DNA from 2 places in the Bacillus altitudinis genome. Region 1 is predicted to be linked to the other one. Evidence: a T-box and tRNA genes for the amino acid it is inferred to sense, from the RefSeq annotation. Region 1 holds a T-box; the other holds one or more tRNA genes.

Region 1 (8,266 bases):
GACTTGTTCATTTGGAGATGGAACGGAGAAACGCGCTGAACATTTTTGTTACTTCAACATTAGGTTATTATCATAGTTTGTTTATTGCTGATTTAATTAAATTAAGTGTGCCTCCTCTCATTCACATTTTCACAAGTCCAGAAAATACGTTAAATGATGTCACGATGGATCAACTTGGGATTGATATGATTGTGACCGATACTGAGCTTCCTCTTCAGTTCGGGCGATCCACGCTGCTGATCAGCTCTTTTCCAACAAAAAAAGAATTGGACAACTTGCACCGCAGATTGGTTGATATGACAAACTAATGTTCATCATAAAAAAAAGCTGCTGAGACATGCTCAAGCAGCTTTTTGGTTCTGTATTAATGAAGCACGATTTGTTCATTCATCAAATCAATGGCGTAAAGCGATTGCCCATATTCATCTAATAGAAGGTATACTTTGAGCGGGGCAGTGGTTTGATCTGTTTGCTGCGTGAATAGGACACAAGTGAATTTTTCAATCCCATCTGGCAGCTTGCTTTTCAGAAAAGGATGAAGAATAGGAGAGATTCGAAGGGTATCAACATCTTTCAGCCAAAGCTCATCTTGTAACGCAGGATAATGGTCAACCAAAAACTGACGAAACACTTCCAATGTACTCAAGGTAGATATCCTCACTTTCTTCTAACTTGGCTTCAAACTCACCTAAAAACAAACGGAACCAACTCATCATATGATCTCGGTACACGTATTTTCGCATACGGCTTGAGACATGATCACTCACTTTTTAGACATGAACTGTAGATCAACTGTACTGTCACGAATGTTCAATATGTATAACGTTTCCTATGTCATCTCATTGACTCCACCACGAATTCAAACAATGGACCTATGATCATATTCTTACCTGTTTTCTTTCGTGATGAAACGACAACTTCCTGCTACAAAATTCCATTTTTCTGCAAAAAAGAGGGAGATGGGACAAAAAAAGAACAGCACTGACTGTTCTTTTGGAAGTTATGAAAAGTCTGTCAAAGAGAACACTTCGCCGCTCACTGCATCAACGCCATCATGACAATCGAGCTTGCCGCATAAAACATATTGTTTTTGCACATCGTCATAGACATAGATGGGTGTAAGTTCGAGGCGTTCTCTCAATGTTTCAAAGGCTTGTTTCTGAGTTATGGTGATTTCACTAGCTGTTTGAGATGGATTGAGTATCCCACATACTTGAAACATCTCTTTTTTATCTATGTAATGAATGGCTTCAAAAGTGTTGGCATCAATGAAGACCTTGATTTTATCCATAAATCCACTGCCTTCTTGCTCATTCGTTTTTAATATCGCATGGATGTATCCATGATCACGTTGGAGTGTTTTTAGAACCCACTTCCCTGTATCGTTTGAATATTTTTGCGCCAAAAAGGTTCGAACCGCTTTGATACACTCATCCTGGTCTTCTTTTGATATCGGGAAGGAATCTGGTGACGGTTCCAATGAGAAAGCTTGTTCAGCTGAAATGTTCTCATGAATGTCCATTTCCTTTTTTTCAAAGGCATTGTTTATCGGTTCATTCCACTCAATGACTTCATTCATGTGTATACAATGCGTTTCTTCACGCCCAACCTCAAACGGAAGAGTTTCTGTTCCATCGTTCTTCACATAGATTTCTTCTAGAGCATAAATAGAACGGATTTGATTGTGCTCGAAGGAAGGCCATTGAAACATCTGTACTTGCTGCTTGGCTAAGTTCTTCACCTGATCAAGGGAAAGCACATATTTCTCATCTTTCAGTAATGTTTTGGCTAAAAATGGACCGTGGTGTGTAAAGTACATGAGCTGTCCATGTTCATTCCATTTCACTTCGATTCTGCCTGAAGGTGCTACTTTCACACCATCTATTGCTTCTTCGAAAGAAAGTTCCCCTTTCTCCTTCTGATGCATATGAAAATGCTCTCCATAGATCAATCCTGTTTCTTGTTCGATCCATTGAATGACATGAGCTGGATAAGGTCTCTTAAACGTGACACCATGCTGCGCATAGGTTTTGTCCATAACAAAAATAACCGACTCGGTCTGTCCTGTATTCAAGTTCACTTCAATGACAGCTGTGCCGTCTGGGTTTAGATCATCGTCCTCGGGTTCCGTTTCATGAGAGGGAAACCATTCCATATTCAATGTATACACCGTTTCATTGAACATATTGACGTAGCGATGAAAACTGTGTCTTTTTAGATAGTAAAGATCTAAGCCAAATGTCACTTTTGTCTGATCGATTAGTTGTTGAATGTTTGCATTCAATGAATTCACCTCAAAATGATGATGTTTTATGGAAGAACAAAAATAACGATAAAGATGAAGATGATGATTGCCATAAAAAATCCTAAAGCGATTGCCATTATATTTGACTCTTTTGTGTAGCCTGTTAATTCACCTACAGTCGATCGGTCAATTTTTCTAAAACGAAAAAGCATGCTTATATTTAAAATGGCTAGAACCATCAAAAACAAGAAAATGATCAATGCAGGATCGACGTCACTGAATGCATTATCCACATTTTGTAAAGTGAATGATTGAATAAACATAATGACACTCAATATGATTTTCCACACATGATCTAACCGTTTTTCCTTTTCCCACTCTTTCCCTAATTTCTCTTTTTCATAAATAGCTACCTGCTCTAAAATAGGTATGAAAGACTTTGTTGTTCCTTTCCTAATAAAGCCTAAAATGCCTTGAATAAGCATTAGAATTCCTAAACAAAAAAGGAAATGTGTCAGTTTGATTTTAACAATTTGAATCAACATAAAAAAAATGATGATCATAAGTCCGACAAATAAATTAGAGATAGCGATTTGTTTTGTCCTCATCTTTTTTAGTGCAGCTTGTTCCATGTGATAAACTCCTCCTCGTTTCAAATTTTTCTGATAAACGCTCTATCCTTATTACGATTTTAACGAAAAAATGTTTCAATATTTTCCTTTTCAATTGTCAATTCGGCTTTTTCACAAATGAAAAGACGCCCACCATTCAATGAACGTCTTATCCTTCTTCATGAAATCAGCACATCATATTTGAGCTGTTCTGTCTTTTATTTGCTGGGCTGCCAGGTGTTTAAAGTCATCAATAGACAGCAGCTTTGACATTTTTTCTCCATGTTGTCTGATGTTCAGTGTTTTTTCTTGCATTTCTGTATCTCCAATGACAGCGATATAAGGAATTTTTTGCATTTGTGCTTCTCTCATTTTATAGCCGAGTTTTTCATCCCGTTCATCGATTGTGACTCTAATTCCGATATTTCTTAATTGCTGCTGCACCTCTATGCAGTAATCAAGGTGAACGCTTGAGACAGGTATGATTTGTACTTGGATTGGTGCGAGCCATAACGGGAAGACGCCGGCAAAATGTTCAATGAGAATACCAAGGAACCGGTCAAGTGAACCAAAAATAGCACTATGAATGACAACTGGCCGCACCTTTTCATTTTTCTCGTTGATATATGTTAAATCAAATTTCTCTGGCATTTGAAAATCCAGCTGAATTGTGGCGCACTGGTGGCTCCGCTTTAGTGCATCTTGAATATGAAAGTCGATCTTCGGACCATAAAATGCCCCATCTCCTTCATTTAAGTAGTAGTCAATCTTTAACTGATCAAGCACATTTTTTAGCGCTTTTTCGGATATATCCCAAATAGCGTCATCCCCTAATGCTTTTTCTGGACGAGTGGATAGCTCGACTGAATATTCAAAACCAAATGTCCGATACACATGATCAACTAATTGAAAAATCCGTTTGATTTCAGCTTCGATTTGATCTTCTCTTAAAAAAATATGGGCATCATCTTGGCAAAATGTTCTGACCCTGAACAATCCATTTAATGCTCCGCTAAATTCATGACGATGCACCTGACCAAATTCAGACATTCTAATTGGAAGGTCTCTATAGGAATATAAGTTATTTTTGAACATGAGCATATGCCCTGGACAGTTCATCGGTTTTAAAGCAAAACTTGTATTGTCTACTTCTGAGAAATACATATTTTCATGATAATGATTCCAGTGCCCTGACTTTTCCCAAAGTTCTTGGTTCATCATAAATGGAGTACTTACTTCTTCATATTGCGCTTGACCTCTCACTTCTCTAGAAAAGGCCATTAATTCATTTCTGACAATCTGACCTTTTGGTAAATAAAAAGGCATGCCTGGCGCTTCTTCTGAAAACATAAAGAGGGATAACTGTTTCCCTAATTTCCGGTGATCACGTTTATTTGCTTCTTCCATGAAATGAAGATAATCAGCTAGATGATTTGGATGCTGAAATGCTACACCATACACTCGCTGCAAGACATCCTGATTGCTATCTCCCCGCCAATATGCCCCTGCCACACGCGTTAGTTTAAATGCCTTTAAATACCCTGTAGAAGGCAAATGAGGTCCACGGCACAAATCTATAAATTCTCCTTGCTGATAAATCGTGATGGCTTCTTGTCGAGGGAGACTTTTTAAAATATCCAGTTTATATGGATCATGTGCAAACATCACTTCAGCTTCTTTGTAAGAGACCTCCATTCTTTGAATAAGGTGATTCTCGTTTATGATGTTTTTCATCTCTTTTTCAATCATTGCCAAATCCTCTACGCTTAACGTTTGATTCAGCTTCATATCATAGTAAAATCCATTCTCAATGACAGGTCCGATTCCCAGTGTCACATTGTCATATAACCTTTTCACAGCTTGGGCTAATACATGTGCAGCTGTATGTCGTAACACTTCCAGCCCTTCTTTTGAATCAAGTGTTAGAATCGAAACCCCCGCATCGTTGTTTAACGGATAACTTAAGTCCACTGTCTGATCATTGATCTTTCCCGCTACTGCTTTTTTTCTTAAACTTGGGCTAATATGGGAGGCAACCTCTGCGACTGTCGTACCTGCGGAGAACTCCTTGATCTTTCCATCTGGAAATTGAATTTTTACCATTTTTTCTCTCATCACTGACACACCTTTCTCTTTTTTGAAATAAAAAAACACACCCATCCCTCATAGAGGGACGAATGTGTAATCCGTGGTTCCACCCAAATTCCCATAACGCGTATTCGCTTTATGGCTCTGGCGCCGTAACGTGGCGTAGACGGTATTGGATACTGCAATGTTCCCCAATACAGCTCAAAGGTGGTAAGATAGCTTTTCTGCGTTAGGAAGATTTCACCGTGACTTCCCTCTCTGTGAACCGATTAAAGCTGCTCATGTCCTTTTCAAAGCAATCATGCTATAAAAGTAAACAAAAAAACACACCCATCCCTCATAAAGGGACGAATGTGTAATCCGTGGTTCCACCCAAATTCCCATAATGCGTATTCGCTTTATGGCTCTGGTGCCGTAACGTGGCGTAGACGGTATTGGATACTGTAATTTCACCAATACAGCTCAAAGGTGGTAAGACAACTTTTCTGCGTTAGGAAGATTTCACCGTGACTTCCCTCTCTGTGAACCGATAAAAGCTGCTCATGTCCTTTTCTTCGCTTTTGATTTCTCCATATATTACATGATGATGGGGAATGATGTAAAGATTTATTTTGTACAGTGCTATTGAATTTTATTCTTTAAATGAAATGTCTTGTCATTTCACTGGGGCTATATTCGACTTGATACTTAGGAGATAACGCATTCTTTACTTCTTCCGTTATACACTCCCCTGCTTGATTAAACTTCTTTTCCATTTCTACCCCTTCTGGCAGCAAGTCATCTGTTTCTTCATCAAACCAACAACCATACTGTATGGCCCAATTCCATATTTTAGAGAATAGTACATCGCTTATAGGTACATCATCTCTTTCTAAATGACATTGACAATGTCCGCATTGAAAAGGTTCGCCACCATAGGTTCCTTCAATTTTCACATAAGGTTGGTGCTCAAAATCACGACAGCATACCCATTTTTTGAAGTCCTGACCAAATGTTGTCAGTTTTATCGAGTAATAACGCATGGACGTTCGTTTTCCTTTCATAGCAAAAACACCTTGATCAATCAGCTTCTTTAGCCGATACTCAATAAAATCATCTCCGATATATTGTTCTAAATGACCAAGGACTTCTCCAATTAAGCGTGGAGTTACGATGTATTCCTCTTCTGGCTCGGACGGATGAAGCCGCTTAGCCATTTTTACTAAATAAGCATCAAATTCATCTTCTGATACGTTGAGCGTTTGTTCATTTCGCCATATCCTAAGTGTATGATCTGTTTCGGCAATGTGAAGCCACTCTTCTTGTAATCGTTCTCTTTCTTCCTTGGAAATGGTGTGAAAGTGATTTTTACTTTCATAAATGATTTTAAATTTTTCAGATGGGATTTCCCCAGTATGTCGAAGGTCCATGCGAATTGTCTTTGTATTAAAATGGTGATCATATGCAATCGCTGTATTAATGACAGAGACGTCCACGTTTTTTCCTTTTAATAAATAGATGGCAAATCGTAGACCTATTTGTTCGTGTGCATTGTTGCCTATCCATATCATCATATGTGAGCCATCTTTTACATCCTTCACTTGTTGAATCATTTTTTGCTGATCGATTACCATATCATCAAATCTACCAAACTCATTGGACATGACATGTCGAAGCCACTCCATACGAGTCTCTTGTCCTTGACGTTCATGTAAGTGTGTAAGTGGGCCAATGGAGTAGATATCATCAAAGGTGATGATGTCTTCCACTGGTTTTTGCTTCATTTCACGTAATGCTTGCTTTAAACTACCAGCAGTTGCTGCCCCAAATACGATATGTATCATTATTCATCTCCCTTTATCTTACATTTTATATCATCTTCGCCTATTCATGATTCTTACGTCAATTCTATTGAGTCAATTTCATTCAAAAGTACGACGATGAGAGGATAAGATCTATATAAAGAATGCAGAATTGAGGAGACTAGATTTTTTATAAAAAATGAAGAACCCCACGAAATGGGGCAGTCAGTTTACTGAGTAACTTTGAGACTTTCCTTCTAATGATCTATTGATAGAAATACCCTCCAAAAAGGGAAATTCAGTTTATGTACTTCTTCACAAATTCCCCTTCACAATCGTTCTTTTGGCTTTCTTGACAATTCTGCTGGTTGCTTTTGTATCAGAATCTTTTAACCACTGTTCACACAGGTTTATGACCCAATTTGGTTGTGTTTTACTAGCGTCATTGAGCCAGTTTCCTACAGAATCTTGAACATATGTTGATGGATCAGATTTGAGCAAGTCTAGAATAGGCTGTGCCCTCATTGGCTCTTGTTTTAATGACTCAATATGCTTTGTCCAAACACCTCTTGGGCGAATAGCTTCTACTGAGAATCGGCGAATATTTTCATCTTTACTTTTAGCCCATTCTGTTAAATGTTCTATACTTTGATCGAGCTGATCCGTTAGGCTTTCTCTCACTGACATCCACGCAATTTCTCGAACTCCAAAATGAGGATCAGCTGCAAATGGTTGAATGTACGCCAATTTCTCTTCCAAAGTTGATAAACGGTGTTTGTTCATATAAGCAGCCCAACAGCGGACGCTATCAGATACATGGTGAGTAAACGCCTGTAGCACTTCCGTTTGTTTTTCCCCATTCTCTTTCTGTAACACTTCATCTAACAATTGACCGATGAGACGAATTGCTTTCATTCCAGACTCAGCCTTTTGTTGAGTGACATCAGATGATACATCGTCTAAATGATGGTCTAAACCAACGGATGGCAAAACATGATGTAATAACGTCAGATGATTGACAGCCAGCCATTCAGTTAAATTCACACTCTCTATTTTTCCTTGATTCAAAAGGAACAAGACGTCATGAGGGATATCAGTCCCCTTTCGAGCACCTTTTCGATTGATGATCTCTTCGCTGATTTGCATTTATTTTCTCTCCTCGTCTAGTGGTGCTTTTGTTTGATATTCATCGTTTTTAAAAGAAATATATGAATGCCTTCAATTTTTGGATATTGCCCCCTATTGTATCAAATAAACCACTTTACTGGTGCATTCTTCAAACCAAAAAGGAACTACCCAAAATAAGTAGTCCCTTCCATACAAAATTGAATTTAAGTTACCTTCCTTGCTCGATCACCTTCAAACTCTTCTGCTGAGAGATTCTGTCAAACGCCACCATCAAGATGGTCATGAGTAAAGCGAGAAGAACCGTTCCAGCACTGATCCAGCTCAGGTGCAATATAGATGTCCTGCTCAACACAATCCCCCCTAACCCCGATCCTAAAGCAAATCCGAATTGAATAAATGATGTATTGACACTT
Region 2 (8,266 bases), 600 kb from region 1:
TCCCTTTTGTAGTCTTGTGACGATTCCGCCTTCTTGATCAATGGAAATGAGTAAAGGAATGTTGGGTGATGCTTGTTGAAATTCATGTGTGAGTTTGACGGTTTGTTTCGTATCAACGACATTTTCTGCAAATAAGATGACACCGCCTAAATGATATTTCTCTACAAGGTGAGAGACTTCTTTATTCATTTTTGTGAAGCCTGTAGGAGCGGATGCACCTTCTGCTTGCCAATTGCGAAAGTCTGGCATGAGCATTTGACCGATTTTTTCATCCAAGGACATGTCTTGAACCATTTGTTTGGCAGTTGGGAGAGGGGCGGAGCTCACCTTTTCCGTTGGAATGGAAGAGGTGAGCAGGGCCAAAACGAGTGCAGCGGGGAACAGAGCTTTTAACATCGAATTCCTCCTTTTACTTAAAAGATTCGTAGATTGCGGTCATGATGCTTCCATAAGTACCAGTTGGGAAAAGGTCACCTTCAAATTGATTTGGGTTGACTTCAGGTGAAATGACGGGTGAATGTTTTTTATTTGTCAGCAAGACGACGCCTAGATTGTGTTTTGGATCAATCAATGTCATCGTTCCGGTCCAGCCTGTGTGTCCATACGCTTCTTTACTTGCGTACTTCCCAAACATCCATTCCATGTCAGTATTGCCGTTTTTCCGCCAGCCTAGCCCGTAAGTTGGGTTCGTGTCTGATGATTCCGTAAAGAGATCGATAGAAGCTTGGTCAAAGATGGTTGTTTTTCCATAGCCTCCTTTATTGAGCATCAGCTGAAGCAGTACGGCCATATCTGATGTATTAGAGAAAAGTCCAGCATGTCCGGAGACACCTGCCATTGAGTAATAGGCTTTCTCATCATGGACTTCACCTAGCAAGGTATACCTGCGAATGTTTTCAAAATCAATGACTCCATCTCTTGTATTGCCTAGACGTTCGGTTGCTGCAAAATGCTTTGGCTTGAACCCCTTTTTCAGCGGATTGAACATGGTATGTTTTAGACCAAGCGGTCGATAAATCGTCGACTCTACATATTGATCAAGTGGCATACCGGTTTTTTTCTCGATGATCATGCCTAACAGCATGTAATCAATATCACTATAAATATGCTGAGTGCCTGGCTTGTATTGCAGAGGCACCTTTGGCAGCCATTTCATGGTTGTTTGTCTCTCTTGGGAGAAAAAAGAGCCCGCTTGCTCTTTGCTATAAAATAAAACACTGGAAGGAAGTCCGGCAGAATGGGTGAGAAGATCCTTGACTCGAAGCTGATCTTTGCCGGTTACCTTTGCATCTGGTTCATCTTGAAAGTCAGGCAGGATGGTTTGTATTTTTTCATTTACATCTAGTTTTTGTTCATATACTAGCTTTTGCAGGGCATAGTTGGTGGCATACATTTTTGTATTGGATGCCAAATCGAACAGTGTGTTCTTTTTCATTTTCTTATAGAATTTGAGTTCTGTTGTCCCTTTATATTTTTGTCTGTAGCCATAAGCTTTTTGATGGACGATCTGACCATCCTTGATAATGATGAGTGCTGCCCCTGGAAATCCTGCTTTGATATCGTTTTGAATCATGTGATCAACCTTCCTAAGCTGCCTAGAAGAAAAACCTACTTGTTCCGGTCGTTTTGCTTTTTTTAAGACGGGATATTCTTCAGGTGCTGTTTTAGACAAAGACGATACAGGATGGGAGCTAGTTGCAAATGTTTGTACTGGTAACCCAAGGAGCATGAACAGACTTGTGATGATGAGAAAATATTTCTTCAAGAGCTAGACCTCCTATTGCTTATTTTCCTCGAATTCAACAGCCATATCATCATGAAATCCAAATAAGTATGTGAAGATAAATCCAGCGACATATGCAATAAAGAGTCCTATTAAGTAAAGTAGCATTTGATGTGTGTGAACGATAAAGGTTAATGGGAGACCTGATACCCCGATTGCTTTAGTGGCGATTTGGAAATAGGCTTGAAATGCTCCGCCGATTCCAGCGCCGAGACAAGCGGTGAGGAAGGGTCTTCCGAGCGGGAGTGTGACACCGAAAATGAGCGGTTCTCCAATTCCAAGCATTCCTGAAGGAAGTCCGCCTGCAATGGCTCTTTTCAGCTTTTTCTTTTTTGTTTTCATATAAATGGCAAAGGCAGCACCGACCTGTCCTGCGCCTCCCATAGCGAGGATTGGCAGAAGCGGGTCATCTCCAATTGAATTAATCAGTTCCATATGAATAGGTGTTAGGCCTTGGTGAAGTCCAGTGACAACAAGAGGAAGGAAGGTCGCACCAAGAACAAATCCGGCAAAAATACCGCCAATGTTTAATAGATAAGTAAGTCCAGAGGTGATGGCATCAGATATAAATCCGCCGACTGGCATGAAGATAACGTACGTGAAAATGCCTGTAATGAGTAGTGTGATGGTTGGTGTGACGATGATATCGAGTGATTGCGGGACGAAGCGTCTGATCCGTGTCTCAACAAGTGCCATAAAAATAGCTGCAAGAAGAACACCGATGAGTCCGCCTCTGCCTGGTAGAATATTAGTGCCAAATAACATAATATCAGCGGCAGCTGGGTTAATGATGAGAATACCTGCTAATGCGCCTAATGCAGGAGAGCCACCAAATTCTTTTGCGGCGTTTGTTCCTACTAATATACCGAGATAAGCAAACAAGCCTGAGCCTATAACGGTTAGGATAATCGCAGCTTGAGATTTTTCATCGAGCCAGCCTGCTTGCACGACCGCTTTTGTAATACCCGTTATAAGACCCGATGCAACGAGTGCTGGAATAATGGGAATGAAAATGCTGGCGATCCGCCGTAAGAACAGCTTGAATGGTGTGCGGTTCTTTTGTGAAATGGCTTGTTTGTTTTTCTGTGCTTCGTTGTTTAAGTCATATGAACCTGAGGCGTTGAGCAGCTGTTCAAACGCACTTGATACTTGGTTGACAACACCTGTGCCTAAAATGATTTGCAGTGTTTCCGCTTCGACGACGCCAATGACGCCATCGAGTTCTTTGATCGCGGTGGTTTGCACTTTTTCACGATCAATGGGTGTAATTCGGAGACGTGTCATACAATGTGTGTGGGAAGAGATGTTTTCAGAACCACCACAGAGTGAAAGGATTTCTTTCGCCAACTGCTGATATTTTTTTTGATGACTCATGTTGAATCCCCCTTTGTTTTTCGTTTCATGGAGCGGATGGCATGTCTTGTTTTGTCAATATATTGTGCTGTCTGTTCATATTGACGGGAGGCTAAACTGAGGAACAAGACATCGATTAAATAGAGCTGTGCCATTCTAGAGGAAGTGGCAGCACTGCGAAAAGGTGCTTCATTGGAACCGGACGTTGATAGATGGACATCACACAATGCAGAAACGCTTGTATGACCTGGGTGCGTTAAAGCAATGGTTTTTACTTCATTTTCTTTGGCGAGCTGAAGCGCTTGGATGATGTCTAATGTTTCTCCTGAGAAGGATATACCGAACACAATGTCATTCTTTCCAGCATTTGCGATGACCGTAGATGCGATGTGCATGTCAGTGAAGGCGGTGGCTGCATAATTGATTCTGAGAAATTTCTGCTGGGCATCAGCTGCGACGATGCCAGATGCACCCACACCGATAAAATGGATTTGGTTTGCATTCAGCAGCAGTTGCACAGCTTTTTCTAAAGCTTCTACATTTAAAATAGAGGCTGTATCTTTGATCGATTGAATGGTGTTTCCTGCTGTCTTTTGAATAATGGATTGAAGTGGTTCATCTTGTTCGATATCCCGGTAGCCTTGTTTATCAGTGTGCATTAAGTCTCCAGCGATCCGCATTTTCAAATCGTGATAGCCATCCAGACCGAGAGACTTACAGAGACGGATGACGGCAGAGCTGCTTGCACCGGCAGCCTGACTGATTTCATGCACTGTGCTTTTAATGAGTTTGTCAGGATGGGCAAGGATATAGTCTGCAATGATTTTTTCAGATTGGGGAAGCTTTGATTTCATTGTGTGTAGTAAGGTGAGTCCGCCTGCTGACATGAGTTTCCTCCTTTAAGATTGATGACGTAAGATGGCTTTGTCGATGTGACCATCTGCTTTGTTGAGCAGGTCTTTGGCTGTCTTTTTATCTGTTTTGGTTTGGAGCATGACGATGGCTGTTTTAACTTCTAAATCGGCTGCTTCAAGGGCTTTTACGGCTTGTTCGTAGGGAGCATTGGTCATATGCTGAATGATGGTGATGGCGCGTTCTTTTAGTTTATGATTGCTTACTTTTACATCTACCATCAGGTTTTCATATACTTTGCCTTGTCTGATCATGACAGAGGTGGAAAGCATATTTAAAATCATTTTATGAGCGGATGCGGCTTTCATTCGTGTTGACCCAGTGATGGCTTCTGGTCCTACGACGACTTCAATGGCGCAGTCTGCTAGTTCGCTAATCTCTGCTTGTTCATTGCAGCTGAGGGCTACTGTTTTTGCTCCAATGGTTCTAGCATAGTTTAAAGCGCCAATGATATAGGGTGTTCTACCGCTCGCCGCGATGCCGACAACCGTATCTTTTGATGTCAGGTGGATGTGTTCTAAATCTTTTTGACCAGCTTCTTCACTGTCTTCCACATCTTCTGCTGCATGTGAAAAGGCAGAGTCGCCACCGGCCATGATGCCTACGATGACATCAGGTGAAATGCTATAGGTAGGTGGACATTCGACCGCATCCATTACCCCAATTCTGCCGCTAGTTCCAGCGCCTAGATAAATGAGTCTGCCTCCATTCGAGATGGATGCAAAGGCAAAGTCACTTGCTGTCTTTACGTCTGGAAGGACACGGTTGACGGCTTGAGCGACCTTCATATCTTCCTCATTTATCATTTGGAGCATTTCTATCGGGCTTGCTTGTGAAATTCCCATGGTGTTAGGGTTTCTTGATTCTGTTGTCAAAGAACGCAGTTGAGATGGCTGCATGTGACATACCTCCTTATTTCTTCATTTTCAGTATATTGAGTATGACATGAAATTTCAATATTATATTTAAATACTGAAATTATATTTCAGTCAAAATGTTGTGCTGATGAGGGTTGAATAGTTAGAAAATAAAAAAAATAAAAATCCCCTTTACAAAAGGGGGACAACCTGTATATAATAACTTTTGTCAGCTTCACGGAAACAGTAAACTTGACAAACTGGCCCGTTGGTCAAGCGGTTAAGACACCGCCCTTTCACGGCGGTAACACGGGTTCGAATCCCGTACGGGTCACCATGATGTGGAGGATTAGCTCAGCTGGGAGAGCATCTGCCTTACAAGCAGAGGGTCGGCGGTTCGAGCCCGTCATCCTCCACCATATGCCGGTGTAGCTCAACTGGTAGAGCAACTGACTTGTAATCAGTAGGTTGGGGGTTCAAGTCCTCTTGCCGGCACTGTTTTTCTTTTATCAATTCCATATGTGGAGGGGTAGCGAAGTGGCTAAACGCGGCGGACTGTAAATCCGCTCCCTCCGGGTTCGGCGGTTCGAATCCGCCCCCCTCCACCATTTTTGGGCTATAGCCAAGCGGTAAGGCAACGGACTTTGACTCCGTCATGCGTTGGTTCGAATCCAGCTAGCCCAGTTAAGACACCTTTTTTAAAAAGGTGTCTTTTTTTTATTTTGACGATTGGAATGTATAACTATTCAAAATATTGTTGAGTTGAGTCAGAAGGCACCGAGAAAGTAAAATATAAGCATGAACGGAAAGGGGATGTACATATGGGAGATCAAAAGAAGGTCACGATTGTTGGGGTGCCGATGGATCTCGGTCAAATGAGAAGGGGCGTCGATATGGGGCCGAGTGCCATTCGCTGTGCTGGTGTAAAAGAAAAATTGGAATCGCTTTCATTTAATGTCGAGGATTTAGGGGATATTCCCGTTGAGCAAAGAGATGATGAGAAAGGTCTCTATACAAGTGAAAAACTGAAAAACTTAACGGAGAATGCTGGCGCAAACCAGCTTCTTGCTGAAAAGGTTAGCAGTATTGTGCAGTCCGGTTCGTTTCCGCTGATTTTAGGCGGGGATCATAGCATTGCAATTGGTACACTAGCCGGTGTAGCCAAGCATTATGAAAATTTGGGTGTCATTTGGTATGATGCACACGGTGATTTAAATACAGAGGAAACCTCTCCTTCTGGGAATATTCATGGGATGCCACTTGCTGTCAGTCTCGGTCTTGGGCATGCTGATCTAACGAATATTGGCGGTTATGCGCCAAAAGTAAAGCCTGAGAATGTGATCTTGATTGGTGCTCGTTCTTTAGATGAAGGAGAGCGGGCATTGATTAGAGAAAAAGGCATTAAAGTGTATACGATGCATGAAATTGATCGATTAGGGATGACGAGAGTAATGGAGGAAGCCATTGCGTATTTAAAAGAAAGAACAGATGGTGTTCATTTGTCGCTTGATTTAGACGGCCTTGATCCAGCGGAGTGCCCTGGCGTGGGAACGCCGGTTGCTGGCGGCCTCAGTTATAGAGAGAGTCATCTTGCAATGGAGCTTTTAGAGGAAGCAGGGATTTTGACATCTGCTGAGTTTGTTGAGGTGAATCCGGTATTAGATGAGAAAAATAAAACAGCAGAAGCGGCAGTTGCATTAATTGGTTCTTTAATGGGTGAAAAGCTATTATAGAGCGGGACTTGTTCCCGTTCTTTTTTTAATTTTGGGGAAATTTAAGGATATGTTAAGGTTTTTACCGGCTGATAAGCGTAACATGCTGTCAAAAATTTGTTACACTATTTTTTAGAGGAGAATGAAACCTTTTGGAACGAGGTTCGTATACATAAAGACCGGTGAAGGCAGAGGTTGAATATACTATGGAAACAATGATTAAAAAGAGAATTAAGCAAGTGAAAAAAGGCGACCAGAACGCATTTGCAGACATCGTAGACCTGTATAAAGACAAAATTTATCAGCTGTGCTATCGTATGCTTGGGAATGCACATGAAGCAGAAGATATTGCGCAGGAGGCGTTTATTCGTGCCTATGTGAATATTGAGAGCTTTGATGTGAATCGTAAGTTTTCCACGTGGCTGTACCGCATTGCAACCAACCTGACCATCGACCGTATTCGTAAAAAAAAGCCGGATTATTATTTAGATGCAGAGGTGGCAGGGACAGAAGGACTGAATATGTATTCTCAAATTGCGGCTGACGGCATTTTGCCAGAGGACGAGGTGGTGTCGCTTGAATTATCGAGCACCATTCAGCAAAAAATTTTAAGATTACCCGATAAATATCGCTCGGTCATCGTATTAAAGTATATTGATGAACTCTCGTTAAAAGAAATTAGTGAGATTCTGAATATACCAGTTGGTACGGTGAAAACGAGAATACACAGGGGTAGAGAGGCTCTCCGGAAACAGTTGAGAGACCTTTGAGTGAGGTGATTTTGATGAGCTGTCAGGAAAAAATCGTCCTGCTTATGCATCAGTATTTAGACGGGGACATAGAGCCCGAAGATGAAAAAGAATTAAAGAGCCATCTGCAATCGTGTGAGGAATGCCGTACTCATTTTCAACAAATTGAGAAATCCATCGCGCTCGTGCAGAGTACATCTCATATAGAAGCACCATCTGATTTCACTGCAAAGGTGATGGCAGGTCTTCCAAAGGAGAAAAAGCGTGTGTCGATTCAAAGATGGATCAAAGCTCATCCGCTAATGGTCGCCGCTGCCCTCTTTGTCATATTGATGGGAGGCAGTCTGTTTACAAGCTGGAATACGGATCATAATTTCAGTGTGTCAAAGCAGCCGAATCTCGTGGTTGAAAATGATACAGTGACGGTACCTAAAGGGGAAACCGTCAAAGGTGATGTCACTGTGAAAAATGGCAAGCTGATTGTAGAAGGCAAGGTTGATGGGAACGTAACAGTCGTCAATGGAGAACAGCTGACTGCTTCTGCCGGACAAGTCACTGGTCAAATCAATGAAATTAATGAAGTGTTTGATTGGGTTTGGTACAAAATGAAATCTACAGCACAAGATGTGATGCGGGTCATTGGTCCAGAGGAGCAAAAGTAAATCAAACAGTTTGAGAGCAGTCTCTAAGGGGACTGCTCTTTTTCTATTGATGGACAGACTTGAATGCCAGCCAGATATGGCAACTATTTTCCTTGCTGAAACAAAATGTGGTATAATAGCCACGCTATGTACTTACACATAGGCTCTTTTTTTATAAAAAATAAATCGAACGAAGAATAACTGAAAATTCTGGAGGACGAGGAAATGGCTTTAGGGGATATTCCTTTTTTGCAGTACC

What was found. The T-box of region 1 lies ahead of thrS (threonine--tRNA ligase). A T-box ahead of a tRNA ligase gene usually reads a tRNA of that ligase, here a tRNA-Thr.
Region 2: it has a tRNA-Thr gene. The T-box ahead of thrS (threonine--tRNA ligase) is inferred to sense a tRNA for this amino acid. The anticodon was not compared.

What each region holds. Positions count from the first base shown of each region.
Region 1 is NZ_CP009108.1:1,746,136-1,754,401, reverse strand. It holds gene ID12_RS08760 (AcpB/EbpR/MafR family transcriptional regulator) at 1-308, shown strand, start outside; gene ID12_RS08755 (hypothetical protein) at 365-646, opposite strand; gene ID12_RS08750 (hypothetical protein) at 1,001-2,293, opposite strand; gene ID12_RS08745 (hypothetical protein) at 2,311-2,877, opposite strand; gene thrS (threonine--tRNA ligase) at 3,052-4,971, opposite strand; T-box leader at 5,023-5,247, opposite strand; T-box leader at 5,285-5,508, opposite strand; gene ID12_RS08735 (DUF1835 domain-containing protein) at 5,583-6,767, opposite strand; gene ID12_RS08730 (DNA alkylation repair protein) at 7,041-7,871, opposite strand; gene ID12_RS08725 (MFS transporter) at 8,062-8,266, opposite strand, start outside.
Region 2 is NZ_CP009108.1:1,141,787-1,150,052, forward strand. It holds gene ID12_RS05825 (glycoside hydrolase family 3 protein) at 1-396, opposite strand, end outside; gene pbp4b (penicillin binding protein PBP4B) at 410-1,765, opposite strand; gene ID12_RS05835 (PTS transporter subunit EIIC) at 1,778-3,157, opposite strand; gene ID12_RS05840 (MurR/RpiR family transcriptional regulator) at 3,154-4,023, opposite strand; gene murQ (N-acetylmuramic acid 6-phosphate etherase) at 4,036-4,947, opposite strand; tRNA gene ID12_RS05850 (tRNA-Glu) at 5,168-5,242, shown strand; tRNA gene ID12_RS05855 (tRNA-Val) at 5,249-5,324, shown strand; tRNA gene ID12_RS05860 (tRNA-Thr) at 5,328-5,400, shown strand; tRNA gene ID12_RS05865 (tRNA-Tyr) at 5,429-5,513, shown strand; tRNA gene ID12_RS05870 (tRNA-Gln) at 5,518-5,589, shown strand; gene rocF (arginase) at 5,727-6,638, shown strand; gene sigW (RNA polymerase sigma factor SigW) at 6,824-7,387, shown strand; gene rsiW (anti-sigma-W factor RsiW) at 7,402-8,028, shown strand; gene cdaA (diadenylate cyclase CdaA) at 8,233-8,266, shown strand, end outside.